DNA from 3 places in the Absiella sp. AM29-15 genome. Region 1 is predicted to be linked to each of the others. Evidence: predicted binding sites of a transcription regulator. Region 1 holds the regulator's gene; each other region holds the start of a gene.

The links. Region 1 encodes Rex, which represses fermentation and respiration genes when NADH is low (regulators of the CRP and FNR family bind a similar motif). Its sites were predicted from a motif close to GTGAANNNNTTCAC; they were not measured.
Region 2: DW761_RS02535 (phosphoglycerate kinase) is a predicted target of Rex. The motif match lies at 3,122-3,135, and genes of this name have one in related genera.
Region 3: pta (phosphate acetyltransferase) is a predicted target of Rex. The motif match lies at 3,305-3,318, and genes of this name have one in related genera.

Annotation. Positions count from the first base shown of each region.
Region 1 covers NZ_QVFL01000014.1:121,114-132,543, reverse strand. The annotation lists gene DW761_RS14465 (peptidoglycan bridge formation glycyltransferase FemA/FemB family protein) at 1-859, shown strand, start outside; gene tsaE (tRNA (adenosine(37)-N6)-threonylcarbamoyltransferase complex ATPase subunit type 1 TsaE) at 877-1,320, shown strand; gene tsaB (tRNA (adenosine(37)-N6)-threonylcarbamoyltransferase complex dimerization subunit type 1 TsaB) at 1,320-1,925, shown strand; gene rimI (ribosomal protein S18-alanine N-acetyltransferase) at 1,927-2,376, shown strand; gene tsaD (tRNA (adenosine(37)-N6)-threonylcarbamoyltransferase complex transferase subunit TsaD) at 2,373-3,386, shown strand; gene DW761_RS14440 (redox-sensing transcriptional repressor Rex) at 3,539-4,171, shown strand; gene DW761_RS21675 (hypothetical protein) at 4,199-4,324, shown strand; gene asnS (asparagine--tRNA ligase) at 4,478-5,863, shown strand; gene DW761_RS14430 (Gfo/Idh/MocA family protein) at 5,895-6,830, opposite strand; gene DW761_RS14425 (LicD family protein) at 6,998-7,807, shown strand; gene DW761_RS14420 (N-acetylmuramoyl-L-alanine amidase) at 7,822-9,132, shown strand; gene DW761_RS14415 (ABC-F family ATP-binding cassette domain-containing protein) at 9,163-11,007, shown strand; gene DW761_RS14410 (hypothetical protein) at 11,025-11,430, opposite strand, start outside.
Region 2 covers NZ_QVFL01000002.1:95,120-106,549, forward strand. The annotation lists gene DW761_RS02520 (GGDEF domain-containing protein) at 1-785, shown strand, start outside; gene DW761_RS02525 (hypothetical protein) at 836-1,276, shown strand; gene DW761_RS02530 (GGDEF domain-containing protein) at 1,363-2,970, opposite strand; gene DW761_RS02535 (phosphoglycerate kinase) at 3,202-4,380, shown strand; gene tpiA (triose-phosphate isomerase) at 4,399-5,145, shown strand; gene DW761_RS02545 (metallophosphoesterase) at 5,297-6,388, opposite strand; gene DW761_RS02550 (DUF2089 family protein) at 6,689-6,991, shown strand; gene DW761_RS02555 (hypothetical protein) at 6,988-7,383, shown strand; gene DW761_RS02560 (PTS mannose/fructose/sorbose/N-acetylgalactosamine transporter subunit IIC) at 7,582-8,385, shown strand; gene DW761_RS02565 (PTS system mannose/fructose/sorbose family transporter subunit IID) at 8,378-9,205, shown strand; gene DW761_RS02570 (PTS mannose/fructose/sorbose/N-acetylgalactosamine transporter subunit IIC) at 9,432-10,241, shown strand; gene DW761_RS02575 (PTS system mannose/fructose/sorbose family transporter subunit IID) at 10,234-11,061, shown strand; gene DW761_RS02580 (PTS system mannose/fructose/N-acetylgalactosamine-transporter subunit IIB) at 11,080-11,430, shown strand, end outside.
Region 3 covers NZ_QVFL01000002.1:1,866-13,295, forward strand. The annotation lists gene DW761_RS02095 (hypothetical protein) at 77-3,217, shown strand; gene pta (phosphate acetyltransferase) at 3,398-4,372, shown strand; gene DW761_RS02105 (hypothetical protein) at 4,416-4,643, opposite strand; gene DW761_RS02110 (LexA family protein) at 4,698-5,276, opposite strand; gene DW761_RS02115 (DNA polymerase IV) at 5,428-6,669, shown strand; gene DW761_RS02120 (hypothetical protein) at 6,669-6,908, shown strand; gene DW761_RS02125 (SHOCT domain-containing protein) at 6,987-7,337, opposite strand; gene DW761_RS02130 (AAA family ATPase) at 7,402-9,402, shown strand; gene mgtE (magnesium transporter) at 9,569-10,909, shown strand; gene DW761_RS02140 (DUF1016 N-terminal domain-containing protein) at 10,924-11,184, shown strand; gene DW761_RS02145 (SDR family NAD(P)-dependent oxidoreductase) at 11,335-11,430, shown strand, end outside.

The DNA of each region.
Region 1 (11,430 bases):
CACCAATCGTTATGAAGATACTGAAGAATATATCAATCATATGAAGCAAGTTGGAGGAAAACATTTAGGCTTTACGATGCATATCGCGGATACTATACAGCCACGTTTTCAATCCAATGTGTATAAGTGTGATGATTTTGAAGAAAGTCTTCCTCGTCATACAAAACGTTTGATGAAAGATGCACTAAAACGCAATGTTGAAGTTGAAATGGGAGGCATAGAATTTGCAGAAGAGTTTGCCCGTCTGGTAGAATTAACAGAGGAACGTAAAGGTGTTCATTTGCGTAACCTTGAATATTTCAAAAAACTGTGTGAAGCCTATCCAACAGACGCAAAGATTTTCCTTGCAAGTGTAGATTTAGAAGCACTATACCATGAATATATTAAAAAACATGAAGATATTGAGAAGGAAATAGAAGAATGTCCTGAAAATGCGAAAAAGAAATTGCGCCGTTTACAGGATATGGAACGTTCTTTGGAAAAAGATGTAAAAGAGTTTAAAGAAATATTCGATGAAATGGATCAAGTAAAGGGAACCATACATATTGCAGGTGTTTTAAGTATTCGTTATGGACATACTTGTGAAATGCTATATGCAGGTATGGATCAACGTTTTAAGAAATTTATGCCTCAATACTATATTTATGTAAAAAACATGAAGTGGGCATTTGAAAATGGCTGTGGTACTTGTAATATGGGTGGTGTAGAAGGTTCTTTGGATGATGGTTTAACGAAATTCAAAGATAACTTTAATCCAATGATCAATGAATTTATTGGAGAATTTGATATTCCGGTGAATAAACTTGTATATCCATTCTTTAATTTTGTATATAAACGTTTGAAAGAACGTAATCGTTAAAAACAGGAGGTGTTTGTATGAAAGAAATCGTTGTACATTCCTTAGATGAAACAGCAGCATTAGGCGAAAAGCTGGGAGCATTATTATTTCCTGGATCATTAATCACCTTAACGGGGGATTTGGGTGCTGGAAAAACTACACTAACAAAGTCAATTGGTAAAGCAATTGGTGTTAAAAAAGTAATTAATTCCCCAACTTTTACGATTTTAAAGACATATAATGGAACGATGCCCTTATACCACATTGATGCATATCGTTTAGAAGGTATTTCTCAAGACTTAGGGTTTGAGGAAGTATTTGATGCAGATGGTGTATGTGTTGTGGAATGGCCTGGTTTCATAGAAGAACAGTTGCCTAAACAACGATTGGAAATCGAAATCCATCGTAGTGGAGAAGAAGAAAGAACATTTATGTTTAAGGCAGTCGGTGAAGCATATGAAAAGATTGTGAGGGAATTATAATGAAAACCTTATGTATGGATAGTGCACATCGCCATTTGGTGATTGTGCTGTTAGAAGATGGTGAAGTAAAAGCTGGAAAAGCTTTGTCTTGCTGGAAGCAGCAAAGTGAAACTTTATTTCCGGAATTAATTGCCTGTATGGACAGCGTTGGCTGGAAAGCTGATGATTTGGATGAAGTCATGATTACAGATGGGCCAGGTAGCTATACTGGGGTACGTATTGCGATGGCAGTCGCAAAGGTTTTATGTACGAGAAAACATATCCCGTTATATTGTATATCAACCTTGCAATTATATGCAGGAGTAAATGATCATGTATTCGTTATGCTGGATGCGAGAAGTTCTCGTGCATATGCTGGTAGTTTAAATCATGGAGTGTTTGACAAAGAAGAATGTATCATGAACCTGGATGAAATTAAAGCCTACTTAAAAGAACATCCAGATTTAAAAGTAATTGGGGATACTTCTTTGATCGATATGGAAACAACAGATATTGATTTTATTGAAAATTTTAAACTTTTGCGTCCTTACGCAAGAAAAGTGGAAAACATTCATATCTTAACACCACGTTATTTAAAAGACCAGAGTGCCTATATGGTAAAATAGTATGCTGGAAGCATTAAAAAAAGAAGATCTTGATGAAATCGTTGCAATTGATGCTATTTGTTTTCCTGCGCCATGGAGTAAGGAACAATATTTATATGAATTAGAAGAAAATGATTATGCCTTTATCTATGTGTTAAAAGAAGAAGGCAAAATTATTGGATTCATTGATTATTGGGTTACTTTTGATATTGCACAATTAGCGAAAATCGCTGTCTTACCGCAATATCGTGGCAAGCATCTAGCACATCTTTTAATGGATCAAATGATAGAAGATGTGGAAAGAATGCATTGTGAAACATTGTCACTAGAGGTTCGTGTCAGCAATATTGCGGCACAACGATTATATGAATCATACGATTTTATCAATGTAAATACGAGAAAAGGGTATTATCATGATAATGGGGAAGATGCCTATGTTTTGGTAAAGGCCTTGAAAGGAAGCTGTTTATGAAAGATACGTATATTCTTGCGATTGAATCCAGTTGTGATGAAACGGCAGTCGCAATCATAAAAAACGGAAAAGAAGTATTGGCAAACGTCGTCGCTACACAAATTGATGTACATAAAGATTTCGGTGGTGTCATTCCTGAAGTTGCAAGCCGTATCCATGTGGAAAATATTTCTATGGTCATTGAAGAAGCTTTGAAACAGGCAAATATGGAAGTAGAAGATATGGATGGTATTGCTGTGACACAGGGACCTGGTCTGGTGGGCAGCCTGCATGTAGGTGTACAAGCCGCTAAAACGCTGGCATGGGCTTTTAATAAACCTTTGATTCCTGTGCATCATATTGCTGGACATATCTACGCAAATCGTTTGATTGCGGATTTAAAATTTCCATTGCTAGCCCTTGTAGTATCTGGTGGACATACAGAATTAGTCTATATGAAAGATGAATGGAGCTTTGAGATTCTTGGTACGACCCAGGATGATGCGATTGGTGAAGCTGGAGATAAGGTTGGCCGTGTTCTTGGACTTCCATATCCTGGCGGTGTTTATGTGGATAAACTTGCGAAAGAAGGAAAGCCTGTTTATCAATTAGCAAAACCTAAGACCGAAAATGAACTTGATTTTTCATTTAGTGGTTTAAAGAGCAGTGTGTTACAGTTTATTGATCGATGCAAACGTAAAGGAGAAAGCTTTGTACCTGCAGACCTTGCGGCATCTTATCAGGAAACGGCTTTTGAGGCATTATTGCTGCGGGCAAGAAAAGCAATTGAACAATATCATCCAAAGCAGATGGTACTGGCTGGTGGTGTTGCGGCGAACTCTTGTCTGCGTGAAAAAGTCAGTGTGGATTTAACAAATCAATATCCGGATGTTGAGTTTATTATTCCACCACTTTCTTGTTGTACCGATAATGCGGCAATGATTGGTGTTGCCGGTACGGTGGCATACCTGCATGGCGAGCGTGGAGATTTTGATTTAACCGCAAATCCGGGAATGGAATTAGAGCGTTAAATTTTCAGACAGCAGCATTTGCTGTCTTTTTGTTAGCGTATAAGAATTTATGATATGGTTATTATAAAATATGTGAATGTTTTGCATGTTAAACTTATTAATTTATTCACAAATAGAAAAATTCGTGGTATACTAACTCATAGGTGATATACATGAGTGAAAAGAACGTACCAAAGGCAACGCTGCAACGATATCCTGTATATTTGAAGGCGCTGCGAAAATTACAAAGTTCCGGTGTGGAACGTATCATGTCTAAAGAGTTGGCGAGTGTTGTGAATATTGAGCCAACTACCATTCGTCGTGATTTCTCTTTCCTTGGCAATCTTGGAAAACAGGGCTATGGGTATGATGTCAACCGGCTGATTGAAATTTTTAATCAGGAACTAGGTATGGATTTTGATGAAAAGATCATACTGGTAGGTGCAGGCAACATGGGACGTGCATTGATGAAGTATAATAAATGGGATTATGTCGTTGGTGAAATTTCCTGTGCATTTGATATCAATCCAGATCGTCAGGGTGTTCGTTTTGGTATTCCTGTTTATGATATCAGTGAGCTGGAGCAACGGGTTCCTGATGGCTGTCGTATCGCTATTCTTGCGATCAGTGATAATATTCAACAGACCGTTGATCGTTTGATTGCCTGTGGCATCATTGGACTAATTGACTTTACACATGAACATATTCAGATTCCAAAGGGCGTTATATTAAAGAGTATTGATGTTGTAACGTCTATTCAGGAGCTGGTTTTTGAAACAAACAAACTAAATATCGGACATTTGTAAAAAAAGCTTGTAAAATGGAGGATACTTGTGGTATCATCTAAACAAGAGTTGAAATACAAGGAAACAGGACGAAATAAGATTGTTTCGAAAAAAGCGATTCTGCGGTTGGTGAAAGGCAGAACGAAAGGCTTATGGAGAACACCTGTGGAGTAGAATCGGAGAACTAAAGTAGACGATTTCGTCAGGCATACGTTACATGCTAAAAAGATGCTTTATGCTATGCATGAAGAATCAGGATGGCACCGCGCTAAAACAAGCGTTCCTGTGATGGGAACGTTTTTTTTATGATAAAAAGGAGGAAATAACATGTTTGAATTTATGACTATTCGCGAACTATATGAAATCGTATTAAGTGGATCTCATGTAGAACTAGACTCAATGGAATATGTACAGTTACAGGGATGGATCAGAACAAATCGCTGCAGTGGGAAATTAGGCTTCATTGAATTAAATGATGGTACGTATTTCCGCAATGCTCAGTTAGTGTATACACAAGATTTAAAAAACTTTAAAGAAGTGGAGAAATATCCTACAGGTGCAGCTTTAACTGTTACTGGTAAATTTGTGTTGACACCAGAAGGAAAACAACCATTTGAAATTCAGGTCACTGAAGTTATATTAGAAGGTGATTGTGATCGTGACTATCCTTTACAGAAGAAACGTCACAGCTTTGAATATATGCGTGAAATTGCACATCTTCGTCCTCGTGCAAACACATTCTATGCAGTATTTCGTTTGCGTTCTGTATTATCTATGGCTATTCATGAATTTTTCCAGAACCAAGGATTTGTGTATGTGCACACACCAGTAATTACTGGAAATGATGCAGAGGGAGCTGGTGAAACATTCACTGTTACAACACGTGAAGATACAAACTATGAAGAAGATTTCTTTGGAAAGCATGCTTCTTTAACTGTTTCTGGACAGCTGCATGTGGAAGCATTCGCTATGGCATTCCGTGATGTTTATACCTTTGGCCCTACTTTCCGTGCAGAAAACTCTAATACGACACGTCATGCTTCTGAATTCTGGATGATTGAACCTGAAATCGCATTTGCGGATTTAGATGATGATATGAATCTGATTGAAGATATGATTAAATATTGTATCCAGTATGTATTAGATAATGCACCTGAAGAAATGAAATTCTTTGAAAAGATGATTGATAAAGAATGTATTGATCGTATCACAAAGGTTATGAACAGCGAATTTAAACGCATGACATATACAGAAGCTATCGAAGAATTGAAGAAAGCTGATGTAAAATTTGAAAACAACAAAATCGAATGGGGCATGGATCTTCAGAGTGAACATGAACGTTACTTATGCGAAAAAGTTGTAAACGGTCCTGTATTCTTGATTGATTATCCTAAAGATATCAAAGCATTCTATATGCGTATGAATGAAGATGGTAAAACAGTGGCTGCTTGTGACTTGTTAGTACCAGGTGTAGGAGAACTTGTTGGTGGAAGCCAGAGAGAAGAACGCTATGATGTATTAGCTGAACGTATGAAAGAAATGGGTATGGAAAGTGATTCTTTACAATGGTACATGGATTTACGTCGCTTTGGTGGATGTAAACATGCAGGATTTGGTCTTGGCTTTGATCGTATGTTGATGTATCTGACTGGTATTTCAAACATTCGTGATGTTGAACCATTCCCACGTACACCAAGAAATTTATTATATTAAAAGAAAAACTGCTGGAAATTCAGCAGTTCTTTTATATTTGCCTGATAATCTGGTTCACTAGTTGACAACAGATGGTACTTCTTTGTGCGCTCATCACAGGACTTTCTAATAAACCCTTTGAGATACATTCATTTATATGGAGAACTTCATATTTCATTTCATAGCGGCATGGGTAGATGATACGCTTGATATGATCTTGCTGGATGATACGATATTCTCGTGCTTTCCAATATAAAGGAACTTCAATATAGCCATTTGTGAAATAAAAAATGGCTTGTTTTTTTGTGTCGCCTTTCATGGAAATCGTGCTGTTGATGAGTACATCATCCATAATCATAGAAATACTTACACGATTGCATGTGCCATTTTCTTCTTTCGTGCCTAATGCACTTACATGAATCGTATTTGGCTCTATCAAATAATCCAGCAACTCAATGGTATAATTGGCACTTCCATATACGACACCACCCTGCATTGGATCATGCATCCATGTGGCAGTTGGATTAGGAAAACTGGAAGATAAGGATACTTGATGTAAATCGCCCAGCTGTTTTGTTTTAATGATATGATAGATATCCTGCATCACAGGCAGAAACAAGCTTTTTTGTGCTTCCATCAGGAAACATCCTTGTTTTCTGGCGTAATAGAACAGATCTTTTCCATCTTCTGGATCTAAAGCAATAGGTTTTTCACATATAACATGTTTTTTATAGGATAAAGCTTTTTTGATTTCTTTTACATGATTCGCATTGTTATTGGAAATATATACGATATCCACATCAGGGTCTAGATATACTTCTTCATAAGATCCATATGCTTTTGGTATTGCATATTGCTTCGCTTTTTCTTGTGCTTTTATCAAACTTCGTGATGCGATTGCTTCAATGATATCCCCGTTTTCTAATATGCCATGGAGAAAACGATCTGTGATGCTGGCACAGGATATCAAACCATAGTGTAATTGCATAATCATCACCTCTTGGCTTTATTATAACGCAAGGAGAACCATGCGTATAGGAGGATTTTTGTAATATTTCCTGGGAAAATTACTGAAAGTCTTTCAAAATTGTGATATTTTATGAAAATGATTGTGAACTCGACTATTTTCCTCTATAATATAACCTGGTGATTAATGTGAAAGAATATATATTAAAAGAAAAAGAAGACGGCACAAAGATAACAGTACGCCAGCTTCAATTAGTACTGTTACAGATGCTGAAGGATATAGATGAAGTATGTCAAAAAAATGATATTCCTTATTGGATGACAGGAGGAAGTGCTCTTGGCGCCGTTCGTCATAAAGGATTTATTCCATGGGATGATGATGCGGATATTGGTATGATGAGAGAAGATTATGAACGCTTCCTGAAAGTTGTGAATCAGCTTGGAGATAAATATGTAATCCAAAGTTTTGAATCACACAAGGAATATAACGTATTGATTCCGCCTATGAAGATTCGATTGAAAGGTACATATTGTAGAGAAGCAAATTTCCTTTTGAAAAATAAATGTAAAGACAGTGATGGAATTTTTATTGATGTCTTTATTATTGATCACGTAAGTGAAAATCAGACGAAGGATGTTTTCTGGAGATGTCGTAATGGGTTGTTAATGGTATTGATTGCCTTTTTTGAAAACCTGCATATCAATCCTTATCTGTTGAAAAAACGTTTTGTACGCAATGCGAAGAAATATGGAGAAATCAATAAAAACAGTCCAATGGTTGGCTATGATCTGACATGGACCTTTAATTCTTTTTTCCATCCGGTAACTTATCCATATGACAGTATTTTTCCTGTTCAGTATGTGGAATTTGAAGATACAAAACTGCCCATTCCAAAGAATGCGGACTATATGTTGAATGCAGAGGTTGGCGCAAATTATATGAGTTTTCCACCAGAGAAAGCACAAGCACCAAAGCATATCAAAGATATTGAATTATAAAGGAGGACGAAACGATGGCATATGCACCAAGACAAAGAAAATACCGTATAAAATTAAAAATACTGATTCCACTGTTATTGCTGATTGCTCTTGTGATTTATGCCGGTGTTTCTGTCTTTTTAGTAAAAGAAGAAAAAAAGACCTCTTTTACGGTATGTGGTTTTACACCGGAGAAAACGGTATCTGTTTTAAATAAAAAAAGTGCCGAAATCATGAGTGTATCGGATTATCTATATTATGGAGAATCCTTAAATCTTTTTGATCAAAGCTATTCTCCACTTCATAAAGATACGATGGCTAGTAAATCTGTGGTTCTGCATAATGTATGTGATGATAGTGAAGTGACAATGTCCATGGGGAATACAGTGGATCAGAAAATTGTCTTACAAAACATCAAAGATGGATTTTATGAAGTCAATGTGATTGATAATATGATAAAAAAACGTGTTGTATTTGCCAATCCTGTGGAAAGCAATACCTTTACCACCGCAAAAAGAAATGGCAAGGTACAAAATGTCAGTATTATCGCAGATAAGGATCTTTTAAAAGATCAGAATATCATAATGGATCAAAACTATATGTTTTTAAATATCACTAGTAAAGAAGCAGATGATGATCAAATCGATGTTTTGATAGATCCTTATGGAATGAATGTCGATGTACAAAATGTTCCAGACAAAGGAAATGAAGCCAATGGTCTGGTGGAAAATGATGAAATGTATGATGCGGCAGTAATTATGAAAAAAGAACTTGAAAGTTATGGTCTGCGTGTAGAAATCACAAAGGATAGTAAAGATCAGGTCATTGAAACATATGGAGAGGATGGTCGTCTTTCAAAAGGATATAAGAAACAGGCAAAATATTATCTTTTCCTGCGGTTCAATGCAAATCCATCAAGTGAAGCCAATGGTATGGAAATTTGGCATTCATCCTATAGCAGCGCTACACTTGCCCGTAATATGATGTATTATATGGAAAAAGACAAGGTAGTGAAAGCTGGCTCCTTGTATTATACCAATCCTAGCTGGCCTGGAATCGTCACAACAAGCTTGACCCAAGGACGTTTGGATAATGAAACGATTTATGATTTAAACCTGCAGTTAAGGGAAAGTGGAGGTCGTGCCACACTTGCTGGGCGATATTCACAAACGAGTGCAGAAGCCAACAAGAGCTTTAAAGATGCCAATGGCATGCAGGGTGTAGAGCTTGATTTCGCATATATCACAAATGAGGAAGATGCCGCAAATTGGAAGAAAAATAAAGAGAAAATAGTAAAATCATGTGCAAAAGCATTTGCATTAAGTATTAATGTACTTGAAGGATAAAATTAATAAAGAGATAGATAGGTGATGATTATGAAGTATCAGATTCATAAGGGAACAAAACAATTCGGTGCGGATGTCATCTTTGAAGATATTCAATTTGAAATCCGTAATACGGAAAAAATCGCAATTGTCGGAAGAAACGGATGTGGAAAAACCACACTATTGAAAGTGATTGCGGATATAGAGCATTTGGATAAAGGAGAAATTCATGCAGAGAGTGCCTTAACCATTGGGTATCTTGCACAGACGACCTTTTCTAATGAGAATGCCCTTGTGGAAGATGAATTAGAACATGCATTTGATAAAGTAAAAGAGCTTGGAAAACAATTAGAGCTTGCGACTACACAGATGAGTGAGGATCCAAGTGAAGAAAATATGAATCGTTTTGCGAATCTACAACAGCGTTTTGAAGAAATGGGAGGTTATACCTATCATTCAGAACTGATGACGATTTTCACAAAATTTGGTTTTCAGGAAGAAGATTTAAAACGAAGCATAGCAACTTTTAGTGGTGGTCAGAAAACAAGACTTGCTTTTGTGAAACTGCTGCTTAGCAAACCTGATGTATTGTTGTTAGATGAGCCAACAAACCATTTAGATATTGATACGATTGAATGGCTGGAAGGCTATGTAAAACGTTATCCTAAAGCAGTTGTACTGGTATCTCATGACCGTATGTTTTTGGATGATGTCGTTGATGTTGTTTATGAAATTGAATATGGTGTCATGCGTCGTTACCCAGGCAATTATACCAATTATGTCAATGCCAAAAAAAGTGATTTGGAACAGCAGAAAAGTGCTTATGTCCGCCAGCAAAAAGAAATTCAACGTATGGAAGAACTGATTGAAAAGTTCCGTTATAAAAAGAATAAAGCAGCATTTGCGCAAAGTAAAATCAAATATTTAGACCGTATGGATCGTATCGAAGACCCAAAAAGCGATGAAAAAACGTTTAAGGCTCGTTTTACGCCAAATGTTCGTGGTGGAAAACGAGTATTGGAAGTCAAAGATTTAACCATTGGCTATGATCATCCTTTATGTACGGTCAATTTAGAAGTTATGCAAGGGCAAAAAGTTGCCATCATTGGACCGAATGGAAAAGGAAAATCAACCTTGATGAAAACCCTGATGCAGCAGATACCACCTTTATCTGGTGGCTTCTTACTAGGTCATCAAATTGAAATTGGCTATTTTGATCAGGAGCTTGCCCAGTTTGATACGACTAATACCGTCATAGAAGAAGTATGGAAAGACTTCCCAGATTTAAATCGTACAGAAATCCGTACAGCGCTTGGCTGTTTCTTATTTAGCGGTGATGATGTGTTTAAAACCGTTGATTGTTTATCTGGTGGAGAAAAAGTGCGTTTAAGCTTTGTGAAACTGATGTTATCTCATCCTAATTTTCTTATGATGGATGAGCCGACTAATCACTTGGATCTGATTGGCAAAGAAGCTTTGGAGGATTCCTTAAGTGAATATGAAGGCACCATGCTGTTTGTCAGCCATGACCGATATTTTATCAGTAAACTAGCTACTGCTATTCTTGTGATTGATGATGGAAAAGCAACTTACTATCCATTAACATACAATGAATATATGCACAAAGAACCAATTCAGGTGGTAAGTGCCAAAGAAGTCAAGGTAGAAGAAAAGCCAAAACGCCAAATCAATTATGGAAAAGAAATCAGTAAGCTGGAAAAGAAAATCGAAGTCAAAGAAAAAGAATTGGAAGATTTAAGAGAATTACGTTTTGATCCAGAATATTATCATGATGTAAAGAAGATGGATGCTTTAGATGCCCAAATCGATGATGTTCATAATGAGATTGAACATTTGATGGAGCAATGGGAAGAATATAGTGAGCTTATGGGATAAAGAAAAAACGATGAATTTCATCGTTTTTTTATGCTTCTTTGGGCGTAATTACAGCTGATACACGCAACCAATATATAAAATAATGTAACATATAATGGATAAAAGGTAGCCTGTTCTTTAATGAAAAAAGCACTGTGAAATAAAGCAATCAAACTGTACCCATCTAAAAAATGAAAGCCTATGAAATACAAGATCAAAGGAAAAATTACAGTCAGTGTAAAAAAGAAAATGACATAAATTTGTTGTTTTAATTTTACGGATAAGCCGAATATGATGCAGACAGCACTCTCTATGGCAATCAATTTACAACACCACATGATTATTAAAAACTGTAATATGCTCATACCTTCTGGCAATGTAGAAAAATATGTGAAAGAAGTAATTGAGGCTTGTATGTTTGATAGACCATACATTTCATACACA
Region 2 (11,430 bases), on a different contig from region 1:
GGGATGTTGCTTTGAAGAAAATTGCTGCAGTTTTGAAGAAAATAACATATAAAAATGGATCAGCTGGGCGTGTTGGCGGGGATGAATTTGTCATATTCTATCCTGAAGCTGATGATGAATCATTTATTGAAGAAAAACGTAAAGAAATACGTTCATTGTTAAAACAGATACAGGTAACAGATGGTGCATCTATTTATGTTTCCATATGCGGCTGTATGTATCGCCCTAATGATGATTACATCAGTATGTTTCGTCGTGCAGATGCCTTACTTGTAAAGGAAAAGCACATTAGAAGACGTTTAGATGGGGAACATGTGTATAATGATATTTATATGTCAGAAAATTTATTGGTTGATATTGAACTGATTCGTAAAGAATTACGGGAACAGGAAATTATACCTGGCGCTTTCTGTCAGGATTATCACTCTTTTCAAAATATTTATCGTTTTATCGAACGCAGAATGTCCCGTATTCAGGGGGAAGCCGGCTTGATTTTATTCACATTAATGAATCCAAAGGGAGCGTATCCTTCCTTTGAACAACAAGAACAGTGTATGTTTGCGCTGAAACGGATTATTCAATCATCATTAAGACTGGGAGATGTTTTTACACAATACAGCAGTTTTCAGTTTCTGGTAATGGCGTTGGATACCAAAGAAGAGGGAATACAATGTATCATAGATCGTATTCAGAAAGCTTTTGCGCAGAATGCCTGTTTAAAAGATAAGATGCTGCTGCATCATGATTTTCCACTTGAGGCAGTACATACACATGTCGCAAGATGAGTATAGAAGAATCATATTTGTGAGATGCTAATGATGAAAGAAGGAATAGAATGGGAAAATTACCACCAGCAGCAAAGGTATATGAGGCCTATAGCGCTATTGCGGATAAGCGTGTAGAACTTCATGAACAGGAAGCATATGTTACTAGCAGTGATGAATCAAAACGATATACAGTACGTTTTCAAGATGATGTATATTCCAGTAATGATAATGCAACGATATGGCAGCATTATGCTGGATATCCGATTTTAGCAGTATTGATGCTTCAAAAGCGATTACCAGTAAATGAAGAAATTCTTCCAGCTTTTAAAAATGTGAACTGGAAAGCATTAAATACGAAATATAAAAATAAATATGATCTGGCTATTCAGGAATTTTATGAACAACATCCTACCCTTGATCCAACTTTGGTAGAGGAAAGTGTAGAAGAATGTTTAAAAGCTTGTGAAACCTTGCAAATCATTATAAAAGGCAACCGGGCAAAAAAATAATACCAGGAAATCAGATTCTTATTTGCACATAGGTTAAAAAAAGAGATTTCAAATGAAACCTCTTTTTAATTATCTGTCCTAAATAGTTATTGAGCACAACTGTTTTTATTCAATGAAGCAAAATGATTTCTACCGTTTTCTTTTACCTGATACAAGGCACTGTCCGCAACATTTACTGCCACATCTAATTGAAAATACTTATCATTTTTCAAGTTCGCATAGCCTGCCGAAACACTTACGATATCCGCAGCCTTAGATTTTTTATGTTCGATATGCATGTTGTTTAAATCTTCTTTTACTTTGCCTAAATAATATTCAATTTCATGATCACTCATATTTACACAGACACAGATAAATTCATCGCCACCATATCTTGCCGCAAAAATACGGCTATCAGAGTTGATGTCCAGACAGCGTGCCACACTTTGTAAAACCTTATCTCCTTGTGTGTGTCCATAGCAGTCATTGTATTGTTTAAAATAATCTACATCTAACAGAATAATGCCAAGTTTTTCCACATTATGATTATGATGAAGACTATTGATTAGATTAATGAAATAAGAACGATTAAATAAGCCTGTTAATCCATCAATTTTCACTTTAGATTCCAGTACTTGTTTTTCTTTCATAATACATTCTTTTTCTGTCTGCATATCGTTTACCAGAATTTTTTCACGCATACTTTCGGCTTTGAATTTATTAGTGACATCACTTACTTGTTTCTGAAGCTGATAATATTGTTTATAAGAATAAATTAAAGCATTTTCCATATGGAAAGTTTCCGCAAAATTGATCCAGCATAAATGCAGCTGTAATTGCTGGGCGATATCATCCTCAAGACATAAAGTTCCCATACAACGCAATAATTTATCCGCACGCTCTTTATCTTCCAGTTTTAAAGTGATTTGAAAAGCATCACGATAGAAAGAGAAGTACATATTTCGATTTAATGTATTATGTAGGCCACTGTTGATAAAAAAATCAATCATCTGCAAAGTATATTCTTCATTTTTCATATAATATGCCATATATAATTGAGAAACATATAAAATACCAATGTTTTCTTCACCAACATATATTTTCAAATCATCGTAATATTTGTCATATAAATCAATGGCTTTTTTGATATGACCATTTTTTAAATACAGCTCTATCAGATTGAAAATAACAACACAGTCGATATGATCTCTGATCGCATCTTTATTTGCGTTAAACAAGTCAAAGGCTTTCTGGATATATAACAAGCCATCCGTATTATCATCTTTTTCTTCAAACATGACACCGATGTTATTATAAACAGCAATCTGCGTATTGATGTCATGTGCCTGCTGTGCCACTTTTAATCCATCCAAGTAGCATTGTACTGCCGTTATTTCATCAAAGTTTGCGTTATGATACATGCCTTCAATAATATGTATTTTGATTAATAAATCTAAATAGTTATAGGCGAGTGCGATTTCTTTTGTTTTTTGCACGTAATGGATACAATTGTGATGTTCACGAATGGTTACATAATAATCCGCAAGAAAAGCATAGGCAAAGGCAATTCCATAAAAATCATTTATCTTTTTCGCTGCTTCTAATAATTCATTACTGTACTTTTTTTGTTTTTTTAAATCAACATGATGTACAGTTTGGATAGCTTCCATTTTATTTTGAATGAATTCCTTTAAATTTTCTTCTTTATTCTCCATCTTTTCTCACCCTTCTTCTCTATTATACAATAAAGCGCTTTCAAGTTCGACGGTAATTTTAATATTTGTAATATACTTTTTTTGATATATAGAGGAAAAGTGGTTCGTCATATTAAGAAATGTAGAAAATGGTATTAAAAAAGGGTTTTATGTGAAATATTTCGCAAATTTGCGTTTACGAAAAAAAAGGATAGTGGTATAATAAACTCGTTACTTAAGGAGGATTTTACTATGGCAAAAAGAACAGTAAAAGATTTAGATGTTGCTGGTAAACGAGTTATCGTTCGTTGCGATTTCAACGTACCAAGAAAAGATGGAAAAATCACAAATGACAACCGAATCATTCAGGCTTTACCAACAATCAAATATCTGATTGAAAACAAGGCAAAAATCATTCTGATGTCTCACCTTGGAAAAGTTAAAACTGAAGAAGACAAAGCAAAAAACGACTTACGTTGTGTAGCTGATCGTTTAAGCGAATTGGTTGATACAAAAGTTACATTCGTTCCTGTTACTAGAGGCGAAGAATTAGAAAATGCTGTTGCTGCATTAAATGATGGTGAAATCGTTGTTATGCAGAACACTCGTTACGAAAAAGGCGAAAGCAAAAATGATCCTGAATTAGCTCAGTACTGGGCAAGCTTAGGTGATTTATTCGTTGAAGATGCATTCGGTAGTGTTCACCGTGCACACGCTTCAACTGCTGGTATCCCTTCAATCCTTCCTAACGCTTTAGGTTTCTTAGTAGAAAAAGAAGTAAAAATGTTAGGTGCTGCTGTTGATACTCCAGTACGTCCATTCGTTGCTATCATCGGTGGAGCAAAAGTATCTGACAAGATCGCTGTTGTTGACAACCTGTTGAAGAAAGCTGATAAAGTATTAATCGGTGGTGGAATGGCTTATACATTCTTGAAAGCAATGGGCTTAAATGTAGGTAAATCACTTGTTGAAGAAGACAAAGTGGAATTAGCTAAAGAATACATCGCAAAAGCTGAAGGAAAATTAATCCTGCCAGTTGACCACGTATGTGCAGATGCATTTGCTGAAGATGCAAACACTGTTGTTGCTGACAACGAAAACATTCCTGCAGATTACATGGGATTAGACATTGGTCCTAAGACTGTTGAATTATACAAAGCTGAATTAGCTGGTGCTAAAACAGTTGTATGGAATGGACCTATGGGTGTATTTGAAATGAAACCATTCGCTAATGGTACATTACAGGTATGTACAGCAATCTCTGAATTAGAAGGTGCTACTACTGTTATCGGTGGTGGAGATTCTGCTGCTGCTGCTATTCAGTTAGGATTCGCTGAAAAATTCTCTCACATCTCTACAGGTGGAGGAGCTTCTCTGGAATACATGGAAGGTAAAGAATTACCTGGTATCGCAGTAATCGCTGAAAAATAGGAAAGAGGAAATATAACTATGAGAAAACCAATTATCGTTGGAAACTGGAAAATGAATAAAACCATGAAGGAAACAAAAGAATTCATGGAAGCTGTAGATGCAGCTGCTGCTAGCGAAAACGCTACTTATGGAATCGGTGCTCCTTATACTGCATTATCAACTGCAGTTGCTGGTGCTAAGAATCTGATCGTTGCTGCAGAAAACTGCCACTTTGAAGATACTGGAGCATTCACTGGTGAAGTTTCTGTACCTATGTTACAGGAAATCGGTGTTACTCACTGTATCATTGGTCACTCTGAACGTCGTACAATGTTCGGTGACACAGACGAAACTGTAAACAAAAAAGCAAAACGTCTAATCGAAGCTGGAATTACTCCAATCTTATGTATTGGTGAAACAGAAGCTCAGTATGATGCTGGTGATTCTGAAAAAGTAATTCGTGACCAGTTAACTGGTTCTTTAGCTGATATGTGTCCAAAATGTGTTGGTAATATGGTTATCGCATATGAACCAATCTGGGCAATCGGAACTGGTAAGAGTGCATCAGTAGAAATCGCAGAAAACTGCTGCCGTATCGTTCGTGACCAGGTTCGTGTAATGTATGGTGATGATGCAGCTGAAAACGTACGCGTACAGTACGGTGGATCTGTTAAACCTAACAACATTCAGGAATACATGGCTCAGCCAGATATCGATGGTGCATTAATTGGTGGAGCAAGCTTAAAAGCTGATAGCTTTATCGAAATCATCGAAAAAACTAAATAATTGAATAAGATGAACAGTCTGTTCCAAATGGAATGGACTGTTTTTTAACATATTCAAATGTTTCAGAGTTTCAGCTTTCTCTAGGGAAAACTAAGTGTTTTTTTATTTAATACTACAAATAAATTAATAAAAACGTCCGATTTGGACGTTTTCATTTGCTTAATATTTTTCTTGGAATCCATCCCATAATACCATTCTTTTTCACTAAGGCATGTTCACCACAAGTGGAAACAATTTTTACATAATCACCTTTTTCCACAGGTAAATGATAGGTGGTAAAGTTATCCACATGAATTTCATCACCTTTATGAAAAATAAAATCTTTCGGTATCCAAAAATCTTTTCCACTGGAAAGATGGCGACATAAGTAACGAATATCATCTTCTTTTAATATCTTCACAGAGCTGTCATACCATTTGATAAAAAAAGGATCAGAATTTATGGGCTGTATGCTGTCTAATACTTTGGCTTTCTTTAAACAGTCACTATGCGCATACGAGAAATTTCCATGCTCAATTAACAATGCATTTAACTGTCCTGCACTCTTTACTTCATTTCCACCATCAATCGCAATGATATGGCGAAAATCATCAATCATTGGATTAAAGCAACAGATACCATCACAATATTCACTTACTGGTAGATGACCTACAACAACATATTTTTGGAATCGTTTCGCATCATCTAAAAAACGGTTATGCGTCATAATATCACGCATTTCTTTTCCATAATGATCTTCATCCAGAATCGCCGCATGCCCAAAGATATAATGTTGTGTTTCCACCACATGAGGGAGCTGGTCTACAAACGCTAATTCCTTTGGAAAGTGTTGTTTTAATATTCTGGCATATTCAATCATATCTATATCTTTATGAAAATGAATGCCAAGTGTAGCAGCCATTTCATGCAGAATACTATTTTGACGATGTAATAGGACTTCTTTTAGAAAATCCAGGCGATATTCATAAAGAACATTCTTACATACAAAATCACAATTTCCCATCATAGGATGTACATGTGGACTTTTAGAAAGCTCCATTATAAAGTGCAAAGTTTCCATGTTGTAAGCACCTTTCTCTAATAAATCGCCAACAAGAAACAATTCATCCTGATGCATATCAAAAGCAATTTTTTTCAATAATTTTTTTAAAACAGGCAGATTCGCATGAATATCACTAATAGCAATGATGCGGCGATGATCATCTACATTTATGTATTTTGATTTTATAGATCGATCAATCATTTTCATGCACCTCCTTGCTTATTTATTATAATCGATTTATGATAATGGTACCAGTAAAATGTTTAGACGGAAAGGGAGAGTCCTATGAAATTCTTATTTACCATGTTATATGCGCTGATTGCATTTGTGATCGTTGGTGTCGTCATCATTAGTTATGCACGATTTATGCAATATTATCACGATCATCATAAAAAGTGATAAACTTTAATAATATTAAATATAAAATTAATATTATTAAAGTTTTTGTTTATATTTACATTCATAAAAATAAGTGCTATCATAAAATTGAAGGTGATAGATATGCAGAATATACCAGAATGGTTATTAAATCTAGATAGTGAAGATTTTGCGTTTATCAAGCGCTTCATCTTATCAAGTGGTTCATTAAAGGAAGTCGCAAAGGAATATGGGGTTTCTTATCCTACGGTGCGTTTACGCTTAGACAGGCTGATACAAAAGATTAATTTAAATGATCAGATAATGGGGGAGGAGCCTTATATCGCATTGATCAAACGTTTGGCTTTAGAGGATAAACTAGATTTTGAAACAGCAAAGCTGTTAATTCATGAATATCAAAAACTAGAGGAGGAAAAGAATCTATGAAAACAAATAGTGTTTACATTATTTTCGCCCTTATCTGTGTCATTGGATTATGCGTATTACAGTATTACATATCATTAAAGTCAAAAAAATGGCTAGGATGGATTCTGCCTGGTATATTCTTTTGTTTATCTATTCTTTTTACAATCAGTGCAGTTACTTTTCTGCATTCATATGAAATCTCAGAAGTGTATTCAAATAATGGTAATTTAATGTCATCCATTATAACAAATACAACAAGTAATTTTCCTATCCAGACAATCCTTCCAAAAGCAATTGAGATTTTTTTGATCAGTAATCTTCCTACCATCCTATTTATCATCATTTTCTTAGTCGTGCATCAAAAACAAAAAAGAGAGGCACAAATTCATAAAATGAATATACAGGACTTATGATTTTGTATAAAACAGCAACTCATAAAAGACTTGCTGTTTTTTTATATATCTTGTATATTTTAATACCACAATATTGTAATAAAATTGCATAATTTAAATATTAATATAAAATATATTGAAATTTAATTTCATCAGGACTATAATTCGTAGTGTAAGCGCTTATTAATGTTCTTTAGAAGAATGAGAAAGGAGAGTTTTATGACAGATATTTCTCTAATTATGATTTTAATACTTTGTTTGTATACCGTTATTGGTGTTTTAGATCAAATTTCCATTCAAATTGGTGTGTACACACCATTGTTTGCAGCTACAATAACGGGAGCTTTGCTTGGAAACGTTGAGTTAGGTCTAAGTGTTGGTGCTACTTTACAGTTGATGACACTTGGTGTTGCAACTTATGGAGGAGCTTCTGTACCAGATTATTTATCAGGAGCTATTATGGGTACTGCGTATGCAATTATTTCAGGAGAAGGTGCTGAATATGGTATTGCACTTGCAGTACCAATTGGATTATTACTTACACAACTAGATATCATAGGGCGTATGGCAAACTCTTTCTTTCAACATTATGCTGAACGATGTGCAGAAAAAAATGATATAAATGGTGTAGAATTAGCAAATAAACTTGGGATGATTCCCTGGATTTTATCTCGTGTAATTCCTGTTTTTGTAGGATTATTATTTGGTCAGGCAGTTGTAAATTCGATTAATAGTTTTATCCCTGTATGGTTTATGTCTGGTTTAAAAGCAGCCGGTGCGATCCTTCCTGCTTTAGGTATGGCAATATTGATGCGTTATTTACCACTTAAAAAATATTATCCATATTTCATTATTGGTTTTGTGATGATTGCTTATGGTAAGAGTATGTTTACAGTGCTTTCTGTAGCATTGGTAGGATTTGCTTTTGCGGCATTACAATATTCAAAGCTAAAAGAAAAAAGCTTAGTAATAGAATCAGGAGTTAGCGAAAGTGATGATGAGGAGGTGGAAATCGATGGTTAACTTGAATAATAAGATAACAAAAAGCGATATTCGTAAAGTATATATTCGTAATTTATTTGGTTTGCAATGGGGTTGGAATTATGAGAAAATGCAGGGTTTAGGTTATGCATGGGTTATAATGCCAGCTTTACGAAAAATATATCGCGATGATCCAGAAGGATTACAAAAAGCACTAACGATGCAACTAGGTTATTTTAATACAACTCCAGCCATGTCACATTTGATTATTGGTGCTGATATTGCATTGGAAGAAGAATTTGGAAATAAAGCTGAAGATGCGGTTTTAGGTCTGAAAACAGGTTTGATGGGACCTTTTGCAGGAGTAGGAGATACTTTATTTGTAGCAATTTATCGTGCAATTGTATTTTCAATTGCAGCATATATGGCTCAGCAAGGCAATGCTTTTGGTTTAATCATACCAATTATCGCATGTATGATCGTTATGGCGATTCGTTATAAATTCACTACAATAGGATATGCACAAGGAAAAAAATTAGCAACAGGTTTTGCGACTACAATGATTCCAATTACAGAAGGTGCAGCTATTTTAGGGTTAACAGTAGTAGGTGGATTAATTGCTTCTGTAATATCATATAAGCTGGATTTAACATTTACAATGGGTAAAGTAAGCATGTCAGTGCAAGATAATCTTGATAAAATTATGCCATCCTTAATTCCACTTGCAATTGTATTATTTTCCTATTGGTTATTAGGCAAGAAGAAAATGAATTCTACCAAATTGATATTTATTTTGATAGGACTGGGAATGATACTTGGAAATCTACAACCATTTTTTAATTGGCTGGTTTCCATATTTTAAATAATCTTAAAAAGATTGTAATATTCAGCAGTAAGGTTGAAAACTTTAAATGTTAAAAAGTAAAGGTAATATCGCGTAGATAATTCAATTAAAAAGTTCTTTAAAATATAATAAAAATACAAAAATAAAAATATTTTAAAAAATATATTGAAATAATATTACATTTTGGTTATAATATCAACGTGGAAGCGCTTTACAATAAAAACATTGAAAGAGGAGGATTTCTATGACTGAAATTTCATTACTGCTGATTTTCGTACTATGTCTGTACACAGCAATTGGTGTATTAGACCAAATATCCATTCAGATTGGAGTTTACACACCATTATTTGCGGCAACAGTTACTGGAGCTTTACTTGGTAACATCGAACTTGGATTAACAGTTGGAGCAACATTGCAATTAATGACACTTGGTGTTGCGACTTATGGTGGAGCTACCATTCCTGATTATTTATCTGGTGCAATTATGGGAACAGCTTATGCGATCATCTCAGGTGAAGGTGCTGAATATGGAATCGCACTTGCAGTACCAATTGGCTTATTATTAACTCAACTTGATATTATTGGACGTATGGCAAATTCATTCTGTCAACACTATGCAGATCGTTGTGCTGAAAAAGGAAATGCAAGAGGTGTAGAGCTTGCGAATGTATTGGGCATGCTGCCATGGATTCTATCACGTGTCATTCCAGTATTCATTGGCTTATGTTTCGGAGAAGCAGTTGTTAATTCTATCAACAGTTTTATTCCAGTATGGTTTATGACAGGCTTAAAAGCGGCTGGCGCTATATTACCTGCATTGGGTATGGCAATCTTAATGCGTTATCTACCACTTAAAAAATACTATCCATATTTCATTATTGGTTTTGTAATGATTGCATATGGCGGCAGTATGTTTACTGTATTATCTGTAGCACTTGTTGGCTTCGCGTTTGCAGCTTTACAATATACAAAGATGAAAGAAAAAACTACTGCGGTAAGTGGTAGTGGAAGTGTTGTAGTTGAAGATGATGAGGAGGTAGAAATCGATGGCTAACTCAGGAAATAAGCTGACAAAGAGCGATATTAATAAAGTATATGTTCGTAACCTGTTTGGTTTACAATGGGGATGGAATTATGAAAAGATGCAAGGTCTTGGATATGCATGGGTAATCATGCCTGCATTAAAACGTATCTATAAAGACGATCCTGAAGGAATGAAACAAGCATTAAAAATGCAGTTGAGTTATTTTAATACAACACCTGCCATGTCACATTTGATTGTTGGTGCAGATATGGCATTGGAAGAAGAGTTTGGTATTGAAGCTGAAAATGCAGTTGCTGGTTTAAAAACCGGCTTGATGGGACCATTTGCTGGTGTTGGTGATACTTTGTTTATTGCTATCTATCGTGCAATTGTTTTCTCAATCGCATCTTATATGGCATTAGAAGGAAATGCACTAGGACTGCTGATTCCAATTATCGCATGTATCGCAGTAATGGCTGTTCGTTACAAATTCACAACAATGGGATATGCTCAGGGTAAAAAACTGGCAACAGGTTTCGCAGATAAGATAGCACCAATTACAGAAGGTGCTGCAATTCTTGGTTTAACTGTTGTTGGTGGCTTGATTGCTTCAGTTATTTCTTATAAACTAGATTTAACATTTACAATGGGTGAAGTAACTTTATCTGTTCAGGAAAACCTGGATAAGATTTTACCATGTATGATCCCATTAGGAATCGTTATGTTGTCTTATTGGTTATTAGGTAAGAAAAATATGAATTCTACACGCTTGATCTTTGTTTTATTGGGATTGGGTATGATTTTAGGTAACTTACAAAATATGTTAAACTGGCTAGTTGCATTATTTTAAGAAAAGGAGATATAAATTATGGCAATTGTACACGCAAGAATTGATGAGCGTTTGATTCATGGACAAGTAGCTATGGTATGGACAAATACTGTAGGAGCTACAAGAATTGCAGTAGTAAATGATGAAGCAGTAAAGGATGAAATGATCATTGCAGGATTAAAAATGGCAAAGCCTGCTGGTGTAAAATTATCTATTTTATCTAAGAAAAAGGCTGTGGAAAAGTTTCAAAGTGATGTATATGACAACGATAAAGTATTCTTGATCACAAAAAATTTGCAAGATATGGAATTTTTAGTGGAAAATGGTGTAAAAACAGGTACAATAAATGTAGGAAATATTGCGAAAAGGGAAGGTTCTACACAGATCAAG
Region 3 (11,430 bases), on a different contig from region 1:
CATTTATACACGTTTATGAGTACCTAAATTGGTATTTATAATATAGTTTTCTTAAAAAACAAGGGAGGAAAAGAGGATGAGAAAACAGATTCCGCTAATTAAAAAGGCGGGCGCTTTTGCATTGTCGCTGGGATTGATGTTTACATTAGTTTTGCCATATGCAATCTACGCAGAAGAAGAAGGGACAGTAACACCACAAACAGAAGAAACAAATACACAGGAACAAGTCAAAGAAAAAGAAAATAATGCTGAGCTGTCTAATATCAAAAGTATTGATGTCACAAAGCCAGTTATAGAAGACATTAATTTTGAAGCTGGGAAAACTTTTGAAGTTGGAGAAGAAGTACCTATCTCAATCAAAGCTTATGATGCAGAAAGCGGAATTGACTTTGTGAAAATTAATATTTATTATACTCAAAGTGATGATGATAATTATTATAATGGGAGTGAAATAACTTTAGTTTATAATGAAGTTACAAAGCTGTATGAAGGTAAAATTCCTGTGATTAATGGTGGCTATGACAAAGCTTTAATCAATAGGATTTACGCTGTCGATAAAAATCATAATTTAACTGAAATTTATGAGTCTGAGAAATATTATTTCTTAATTTCTGGTGGAGAAAACAATAATCTTAAACATAGTAAAGTCGAAAGCTTGGAATTTAAAGAAAATGGGCAAACTTTAACAGATAAAGATCAAGTCCATATTTCAATTACTGTACCAGAAGAAGACAGTAAATACTTCTCTTCAATTAATTTAGAGTTTTATAACAAAGAAAAAGAAAGATATAGTAGCCTTTCTTGTCATAAAGTAGGGGATTCCAATGTTTATGAATCATATGATTCCTTGCTGTATTTCTATGGAGGGCATTGGGTTCTAAATGAAATCTATGCGCATGATGAAGAAAGAATTGATATAAGTTATGATAAAATGGATACAATTTTCTTTGATTATAAAGGTGACAAAGATGAAGAAAATCCAAAGATTGAATCAATTGTCATGGATAAACAAGGCGAATTTGTAAAGCCTGGTGACGATATTCAAATACATATTAAAGTAAGCGATAATGTAGCTTTACGGACTCAAGAAGATACTTTTCTTTTATTTCAAGCTGAAGCAAGTATCTATCCATCTCAACATAGAGTAGATTTAAAATATGATGAAAACAAAGATGAATTTATTGGTCATTGGTTAATTGATTCCAAAACATATCCATGTGAATGGTATATAGATTATTTAGGTATTTGGGATACATCAGGCAATAGTGTTGCTTTATATGATTTTATCGGTGACTATAATCCTTACTATATTAAAGTAAACAATGACAACAATTATGTTACTCCAACGTATTCTTTAAATATTAGTTTCTATGCATTGGATGAGAATGGAGATTATTTTAGAGTTTCAAGACAGGAATTAAATGATATAGAGAGACATACAAAATTTAAAGATATGGATATAAAAATGCCTGATGGAAGTACATCTTTTGAAAATTTAAAATTTGTAAAATGGGTGGATGATGATAATAATCCTTATAATGGTGAAAAAGAGATGTTAGGAGATTTCTATATTAACTTCTTTGCAGTTTATGATAAGAATGTTATAAATTTTAGTACAACATATGTAAATAAAGATGAAGATATTTCATGGCAAAGTGAAACAATCACGGTACCTACTGATATGACATATCAAGAGCTTTTTGATAAGTATGAACCTAATGTTGATGACTTATATACAGGCAAACAATTTGATAAATGGGTATATTCTGGTTTTGACCCTAATATTGATTTGAATGAAGAAATACCATTTCAACCTTGGAACTATTCTATACAAGCTTATGCGAAATTTAAAGATTTGAATGTGATACAAGGTTCTTATACTTATATAAATGTAGATGGTGAAACAACATGGCAAACGAATACTGAATTTGTAAAAGAAACATTGCTTCGAAGTGAAGCGTTTGACTCTTTATCTAAGTATGAAGTGAATTCTTATGAAGGATTACGCTTTGCAAAATGGGTTCCAACAGGTGAAAGTGCTGATAATACAATGGATCGAGCAGTTTTTAATTACGAATCTTTTGAATATGACGCAGATTATGAAAATCATTTAGTTCGTTTTGTACTTTATGATAGAAATAAACCATATTCAAGTATAGGTCCTGGTGGAGGAACAACTGGTTTTGAAATTGGCGTAGATTATATTACTGTCGCGGATGATGGTGAAGAAATTAAGGTACCTGAATTTAATATGAAAGATATTGAATGGTATGAAGGTCCTGAAAGTGATGTGATTATGGTCACAAGTAATCTTTATTATTATGGAATAGGAACAGGTATCGAAGAAGAAACACCAGATGTTCCAGACGAACCAGACACCCCAGTTACTCCTGATCAGCCTGATGAACCTGATACTCCAGAAGAGCCAGAGAAGCCTGATACTCCAGATAAACCGGTAACACCAGTGGAACCTGAAAAACCAATCACGCCTGATAAACCATCAGAACCTGATAAAGAAATAACAGATACAGGAACTTCTGGATCAACAACGGATAAAGTAATTGTGTTACCAAAAGAAGAAACAAACAAAATCGTAGAAGAAATCGCAAAAGCCGATAAAGAAGAGAAAATTGAAGTATTCATGGGTAATGCGACAGTCGTACCTACAGAAGTACTAGAAGCCGCAAAAGGTAAAGATGTTGTTGTAGAATTGAATATGGGGGGCTACACTTGGGAAATCAACGGAAAGGATATCTTAGCAAGCAATCTTAAAGATATTAACCTAGAAGTCAAGATGGATAGTCATGCAGTGCCTAGCAATATCGTAAAAGAGCTGGCAGGAGATAATCCAGTCAAACAACTTTCCTTAACGCACAATGGTAATTTTGGATTTAAAGCAAATCTGAAAATTAACGTTGGTAACGAATATAAAGGAAAATATGGTAATCTATATTATTATGACAGTGATGGCAAGATGGTATATATGAATGCTGGAAAGATTGACGAAAACGGAAATGTAGTTGTTAGCTTCTCTCATGCATCTGATTATGTCATTGTTATCAATGATAAAAATATGGCACCTAGCACAAACAATAAAGATGTCATCAAGGATACTGCAAATCATGTAAATAACTTATATGGATTCGTTTCTATCATTTTATGTATCTCTGGTGCATTTATGTTATTGTACACAAACAAGAAAAAATCTGAAGAATAGCAGTTAAAAAATAACCCTGTTATGTAGATATAGCAGGGTTTTCTACGAAATTCTTTATATTTATACAGGAAAACGCTGGAAAAGATTGTGAAATTTTTCATTTGTGAAAAAATCCTTTTTTTAAGCTTATGATTGGTATATAATAAACTATGGTATTAGGAAAGTGAGGACATAAGTATTATGATTAACACACTGATTGAAAAAATTAAAGGCAAGGGAACAAGAATCGTTTTTACAGAAGGATCTGACCCACGTATCTTGGAAGCGGCTATCCGTTTACATAAAGAAGATATCCTGGTTCCTGTATTATTAGGAAACCGTGCAGAAATTATGGGGACTGCAAATGCACATGGATGGGATATTGAAGGTATTGAAACATTAGATCCAATTGAATATAAAAACATGGATATGATGGTAAGCAAAGCTATCGAACTTCGTAAAGGTAAGATGGATGAAGAACAGGCTCGTGCAGCATGTTTAAAAACTAACTTCTTTGGTACAATGTATGTAAAATTAGGTTGTGCAGATGGTCTGTTAGGAGGAGCTACATACTCAACTGCAGATACAGTACGTCCAGCATTACAGCTGATCAAAACAAAACCTGGTAACTCTATTGTATCCAGCTGCTTTATCTTAATGAAGGACAATGCAGAAACACTTGTTATGGGTGACTGCTCTATCAACATCGATCCAACTGCTGATGATTTGGTAGAAATCACATTACAAACAGCACACACAGTACGTCAGTTCGGTATTGAACCAAGAGTTGGTTTATTATCTTACTCTACATTAGGTTCAGCAAAAGGTACAAGCGTTGCAAAAGTAAACGAAGCTGCAACACGTTTAAAACGTATGCCTTTAGATTTCGGTGTAGAAGGGGAAATTCAGTTCGACTGTGCAGTCGCACCAGAAGTAGCAAAATTAAAAGCTCCAGATTCAAAAGTAGCTGGCAATATCAATACATTTATTTTCCCTAACATTGATTCAGGAAACATCGGTTATAAGATTGCGGCACGTTTAGGTCAGTATGAAGCAATTGGACCAATCCTGCAGGGATTAAATGCACCAATCAATGACTTGTCAAGAGGATGCAACGCTGAAGAAGTATTCAAAATGGCAATCGTGACTGCTGCTCAAAAATTCATGGATATCTAATCAAAAGAAACAAAAAGGTGCGTTTATACACGCATCTTTTCTTTTACCCTAAATAAGCAACATCTTCTTTTACCTGTAAATCAACCTCTACAATATCAAATGCATTTACATTCAAACAGTCACTTAATAATTCAATTCTGGCACTGTCCTTTGTTTTAAATAAAGCCGGGATTTCTTCATCTAGAATGATATGATGAGAACTGCAGCGTCCAACACTTGAATTTACTCCCTGAAACCATCGATTAGTTTTCTTACTTCTGATTGCGTACATAGCTCTCCTCCTCGTATGTTATCTAAAGGATGCGCTGTTTTTTGTTTTTCATACCTAGAAATACACTTTTACATGTAAGATCTTTCCCAGAATTGTTAATCGCCTGATTTCCTCTTTTATAAATATCCTTGGCTCATAGGCAGGATTGCTTGCCATCAAGATTACCGTATCCTTTTTCTTAATGACTTTTTTTATCGTGACCTCCTGACCATCAATCAACACCACAGCAAGATCGCCACTTTTAACATCTTGACAGCTTTTTACATATACCAGATCTCCATCATAAATTCTAGAGCCATTCATACTATCTCCTTGTACCTTTAAATAATAATCGCCAAGTTTTGCATCGCATTTACTGACTTCTTCATATCCCAATAGATTTTCTTCAGCATATAAATCATATCCAGCCTTTACATATCCTAAAATCGGCTTGATCGTACCATGAATACAGGCAGATACATTAATGCCAAAAAGTTCGGAGAGCTTTTCTAATTTTGCTTCCGGAATATGCTTGCTTTCTCCATCTTCCCAACGTTTGATGGTAGATTTCGATACACCAACATAATCACCAATTGTTTCCAGACTCCATCCATGTTTCTTACGATAATATTGTATAATTTCTTTTAATTCCATATCATCACCTGTTTTTAAGGATATCATACACATATTTCATATACAAGCATTGGAACAAATTACCTGTAAGACCTCTGGTAATTCCTGTAAACGTTCCAAAATCTATTGTATTCTGGAACAAATCCCTTATAATATCGCTGAGGTGATCGACATGGAACGTATCATACTGCATAGTGACATCAATCATTGTTATGCACAAATTGAAGAAATGAAAAATCCGCATTTACGCCATATTCCGATGGCTGTTGGTGGCTTTGAAGAAAAACGGCATGGCATTATCCTGGCAAAAAATGATCTGGCAAAAACATTTCATATAAAAACCGGGGAGTCACTGCGTGAAGCTTATGCCAAATGTCCACAACTTACCATCATTCATCCTCATTATGAAGAATATTTGTATTATACTGAACAAATTAAAGATGTCTATCGTCAGTTTAGCGATCGTGTAGAATCCTTTGGATTGGATGAGGCATGGGTGGATGTTAGTGAAAGTTCACGGTTATATGGTGATGGGGTAAGCATTGCCCGTATGATTCAGAAAAAGGTTCTTCAACAATTCGGTATTACCATATCGATTGGGGTAAGCTTTAATAAAATATTCGCAAAACTGGGCAGTGATATGGTAAAACATATGGGGCTTGTGGAGATCACAAAGGCTAATTATAAACAGATGGTATGGCCACTTCCAGTTTCTGAGCTGTTATATATTGGAAGAAGTACAGCTTCTAAATTAGAAGCATGTGGAATCTATACCATTGGGGAGCTTGCAAGTCTTCCAAGTGGATTTATGAGTGAGCATTTTGGCAAGGTGGGTGAGATCTTACATACGTTTGCGAATGGATGGGATGAAACTCCTGTCGCCAAAACCACAGAGCAGGCACCAATAAAATCAATTGGAAATGCTATAACAGCTGTGAAAGATATCGTCAGTTTTGAAGAGGCGAAATTAATATATTATGTATTGACAGAGTCCGTTGCATCCAGGCTTCGTGAATCGGGATTAAAAGGGAATGTCATTCATCTATCATTAAGAAATACGGATCTTATCAGCTTTACAAGGCAGAAAACAATTACCCAGCCAACCAATTTATGTGAGGAAATCATGCCGGTTGTATTAGATCTATTGAAAAAGCATTATGATTTTCAGATACCACTTCGAACAATTGGCGTATCGATTAGCGGACTTAGAAAAGATGATGGATATATTCAAATGAATCTGTTTACCAGTGAAAAACAAAGAGAAAAACAATTAGTGCTGGAGGAAACCATGGATGCGATAAGAAATAAATTTGGCTTTGAGAAAATACAGCGGTGCAGTATGAAACTTGATCAGAAATTAACTGACTTTGATCCTAAACACGACCATATTATTCACCCGGTATCCTTCTTCTGATGTTGTATAAACGTTACGTGGATATGCTTGTCCATATTGATCAGGAAGGGGTCATGATGCCAAAGGTATTGATATGGGAAAACAATGTGGAATATCCAATAGAGCGGATTTTGGAAATCCGAAAGGCTTCCAGTGTGGTGGGTGGATGTGGCATTTTGTATAAGTGCAGAATTCAAGGTCGTGTAAGAAACTTGTTTTATGAGAGAAATCGCTGGTTTATCGAAAGTACGAAAAAGTAAACATAGGCTATTTATCCTATATAAAAGGAAGTCCTTAAGATAGACTCCCTAAATATGGCAAGATATGCTTATGTTTTTTTATATATCATTTAAAATATCACTGCGTTTTTTCTCATATTCTTCTTTTGTGATATATCCTTTTTGATAAAGGTCCTCCACTTTCTTTAATCGATCTTCAATGGAATTTGATGATTTGTATTCCTCATGATCTTCTTGTATTTCAATATGAGAAGTCGCAATTCCTTTATCACTGAAGGCATTGATTCCATTGATTGCAGTGATGGCAATCGCAATACCAGTCCATAACAATCCAAACAAGCCAAATGTTGGCACAACGATAAATATGCCAATACATACAAAAATACATCCTACAACCAGCCCTAATATAGATTGTCCTTTTCCAGGGCGTACACGAATATCCTTTTTCACACTATCACCACTTTCTTATTTCATTTTACCATGGTTTTCACAAGAAATACAACAAGCATTGCATGTGAAAAAAGAAAATGGCAATACTAACAAAAGCGAAGTCGGGAAAGCATATGCTGTAAATGATGGGAGTGATTTTATGGATTATCGCCTGGATAAACAGGTTTCCAATATCATGAAGGATGCGCGAAAAGAAGCGAAGGATATGGGAAACAATTATATTGGCAGTGAACATGTACTGCTGGCAGTTTTAAAAGATACAAGTACCCCTCTTTCTAAGATATTATCTTCCAATGGGTTATTTTATTTTCAGTTAAAAGAAGATTTAATGGTATTATTTGGTCTAAAAGATCAGGAAGTAAGTGAGATTGCCATTACACAGGTAGTGGATGATATATTGGAACGTGCAAGAAGTCTTTCTGTCAAGCGTTCTATGCAATGTATTGATGTACGTGCATTAAGTGTTGCATTGCTACAGACATCTTCATGTGTCGCAATTGAGATATTGCATCGTTATGATTTAGAAGAAGAAAGTGTACTGCGGGAATTAGAGAATGGAGAGATCCATGAACTAGATAAGGTAGAAGAGCTAAGAAATTTAAATACCTGTGGCAATAATATGGATATCTGTGGCAGACAGGAGGAGCTTCAGTTTATGATTGATATTTTATCCCGTAAAGATAAAGCCAATCCTTTACTAATTGGAGAGCCTGGTGTGGGCAAGACCGCGATGGTGGAAAAACTGGCAGGGATGATCAAGCGCAAAATGGTGCCTGCATTACAGGATGCGGTTATTTATGAACTGCATTTAAATACTCTGGTAGCTGGTACGAAGTATCGTGGTGACTTTGAGGAAAAACTTCAAAATATTATCAAATTATTGAAGAAATATCCACATGTTATTTTATTTATCGATGAAATTCATCAGATGATCGGCGCTGGGAAAAGTGAAGGAAGTATTGATGTTTCCAGCGTATTGAAGCCATATCTAGCACGCGGAGAGATTCGCTGCATTGGCGCTACCACAATAGATGAATATGAGAAATATATAGAAAAAGATCGTGCATTGGAACGTCGTTTTCAGATTATTATGATTAAAGAACCTAAAAAAGAAGAAGCGTGTTTGATGTTAAAGGCAAAGCGCAAGGAATATGAAGATTATCATCATGTAAAGATTCCAGAAGAAATGCTGGAACGAATGGTAACGTATTGTGACTATTATATGCCCGCAAGAAAGTTTCCGGATAAAGCCATCGATGTTTTGGATCTGGCCTGTGTCATGGCAAAAACTAGTCAGACAAAGTGTGTAAAGGAACAGATGATCAAAGAGGTTGTGGAAAAGTTAACCAATATTCCACTTGCGTCTAAGAATCGTTTACAAGAAGTCCGTGTTCAATTAGATACAACACTGATAGGACAACAGGATGTAAAAAATAAACTGATGCATCAATTAGAATGGATTGAAGAGGGCGTACTTTCTTCAAGACCACTTGGTGTATGGTTGTTTGTGGGAAACAGCGGTGTGGGAAAACATACATTGATTAAAGAATTTAACCGGATATATTTCAATGATCAGGAAATTATAGAACTTGATATTGCAGCTTTGGATAGTGTCTTACCTAAAGTCATCGCAAAACTTAGAAGAAATCCTTATGGTATTTTACATGTGATTAACCTGCATATGGCAACAAATACAATCTTACAATATCTTGCGCAAAGCATAGAAAAAGGAGAACTGGAAGCACAGGGGGTAAAAGCTACTTTAGCCCATGCGATTATCATCATGACAGGTGCTTTTGTGCTGCAGGGAAATATTGGCTTTTCCAAAGATCAGACGAATACACAAGGATATGAAGCCATGTTGGGGAAGGAATTTTTATCTATGGTTGATGAGGTGTTTATGTTTGAAGATTTAAATAAAAAGGAACGTGTACAGGTAGTTAAAGAGCTGTTAAAGAAATGGAATAAATCTTTAGATGAACATGCAATCTTAGAGCTTGTGGAAAGTAATTGCTCCTTAAAAGAGGTAGGTAAGCATCTTCGTAAAAAAATCGTGAAAGCCTAGGAGAATTCCTGTATTTTCACGCATAAGTGTGGTACAATGAGCCTGGAAAGAGTGGTGGTAAAAATGAAACCTGAACCCAATTCGAAAACCTCAAAAGCATCATCCCAGGATCATTTGCCACCATCGCATATAATATGATCCTTTTTAAACGAAAAAGGAGAACAATATGAAAAGACAAATAACAAAAGATAATCTATTAGAGCTTTTATTGCATGGAACACCAAAGGATTTACAAGATACGATTGATACGATACATCCTGCGGACATCTTGGATTTAATTCACGAAGACCCAGAACATGCGAAAGCTGTTTTAAACAGACTTCCTGATGATATTTTAGCGGATATCGTTGAGGAAGAAGAAGATGAAGATAAATATGAAATCTTAAAACAATTTTCAGACAACCGCCAGCGTAATATTCTGGATGAAATGAGCAGTGATGAAATTACCGACTTAATTGGTGAGTTAGAGGAAGATGAAGCAGAAAACATTTTAAATAAGATGGATGTAGACGATCGTGATGATGTCAAGAAGCTGCTGGAATTTGAGCCAGACAGTGCTGGTGGTATCATGACGACAGAATATATCCGTATCTTTGCGAAAAATACCGTGAAAGATACTTTAGAATTTTTACAAAAAAACACAGATGAAGAAACAACTTATTATCTATACGTTGTGGATAAAAATGATGTATTGAAAGGTGTAGTTTCTTTGCGTGATATCGTCACAAGTCCTTTTGATACTCCCATGCTTTCTATTACCAATCCCAATGTTATCACCATACAATATGATGAAGATCAGGAACAGGTCGCACATAAGTTTGAAAAGTATGGCTTCATTTTAATGCCAGTTGTGGATGAAGAAAATCACATGCTGGGTGTTATTGAATTTGATGATATCATGGATGTCATTCAGGAAGAAAATACCGAAGATATCCACCATTTAGGTGGTGTCAATAAAGAAGAACGTGTGGATTCCACCTTAAAAGAATCTTTCCAGTCCAGAATTCCATGGCTGATTGTCAATCTGTTTACAGCAGTACTAGCAGCCGCAACCGTTTCCATGTTTGAAACAACGATATCTAAGGTTGTAGCACTTGCCACCGTGATGCCAATTGTGACAGGAATGGGTGGAAATGCTGGTACACAGTCATTGACCATTGTCGTACGTGGGTTATCTCTTGGTGAATTGACTAAAGAGAACGCCATGAAAATTCTTTTGAAAGAACTTGGTGTTGGTATCTTAAGTGGTATCGTGATCGGCAGTGTTGTGGCGCTTGGTGCGATGTGGATGGAGAGCAATCCAATCTTTGGCTTGGTCACAGGCATTGCGATGTTTTTAAATATGATTTTAGCGAACCTTGCGGGGTACTTTATTCCTGTTATCCTAGAGAAATGCCATGTAGATCCCGCGCTTGCAAGCGGTGTTTTTGTGACAACCGTTACCGATGTAATGGGGTTCTTCCTGTTTCTAGGATTAGCGACTATGGTGCTGCCTTTTATTATTTAATAAGGAAAATCAAAATGCAGAAAGGTATAAGCGATGAAATGCCTGATGGTGAGCGGTTTCAAAAGATTATGGATATCATTGAAACCGCAAAAGAACGCGCATATCATAAAGTAAATGAAGAATTAATCTTGATGTATCAAGATATTGGTAAATACATTAGTTTACAATGCGAAAATACCACATACGAAGATGCTTTTGTACAGAAATTAGCTGATTTTTTTACAAAAAGTATCCAGAATGAAAAGGATTCAATCGCCGTGGACTTTATAGAATGAAACAGTTTTATGAACTTTATAAGAATAATGAAAAAGTGGTGACAAAATGAGCTGGACCAACCATTTAAAGATAATGTCCGCATGTAAAACGAATATGTGTATCGGGCAGTAAAACAGATGAAGAATCAAATATTAAAGGAAGGTGAAAAAATGAAAGCATTAATCACAGGCGCAAGTAGTGGAATTGGTCGTGATATGGCAAGAGTACTTGCGAATATGGGTGTGGAATTGTATCTGGTCGCAAGA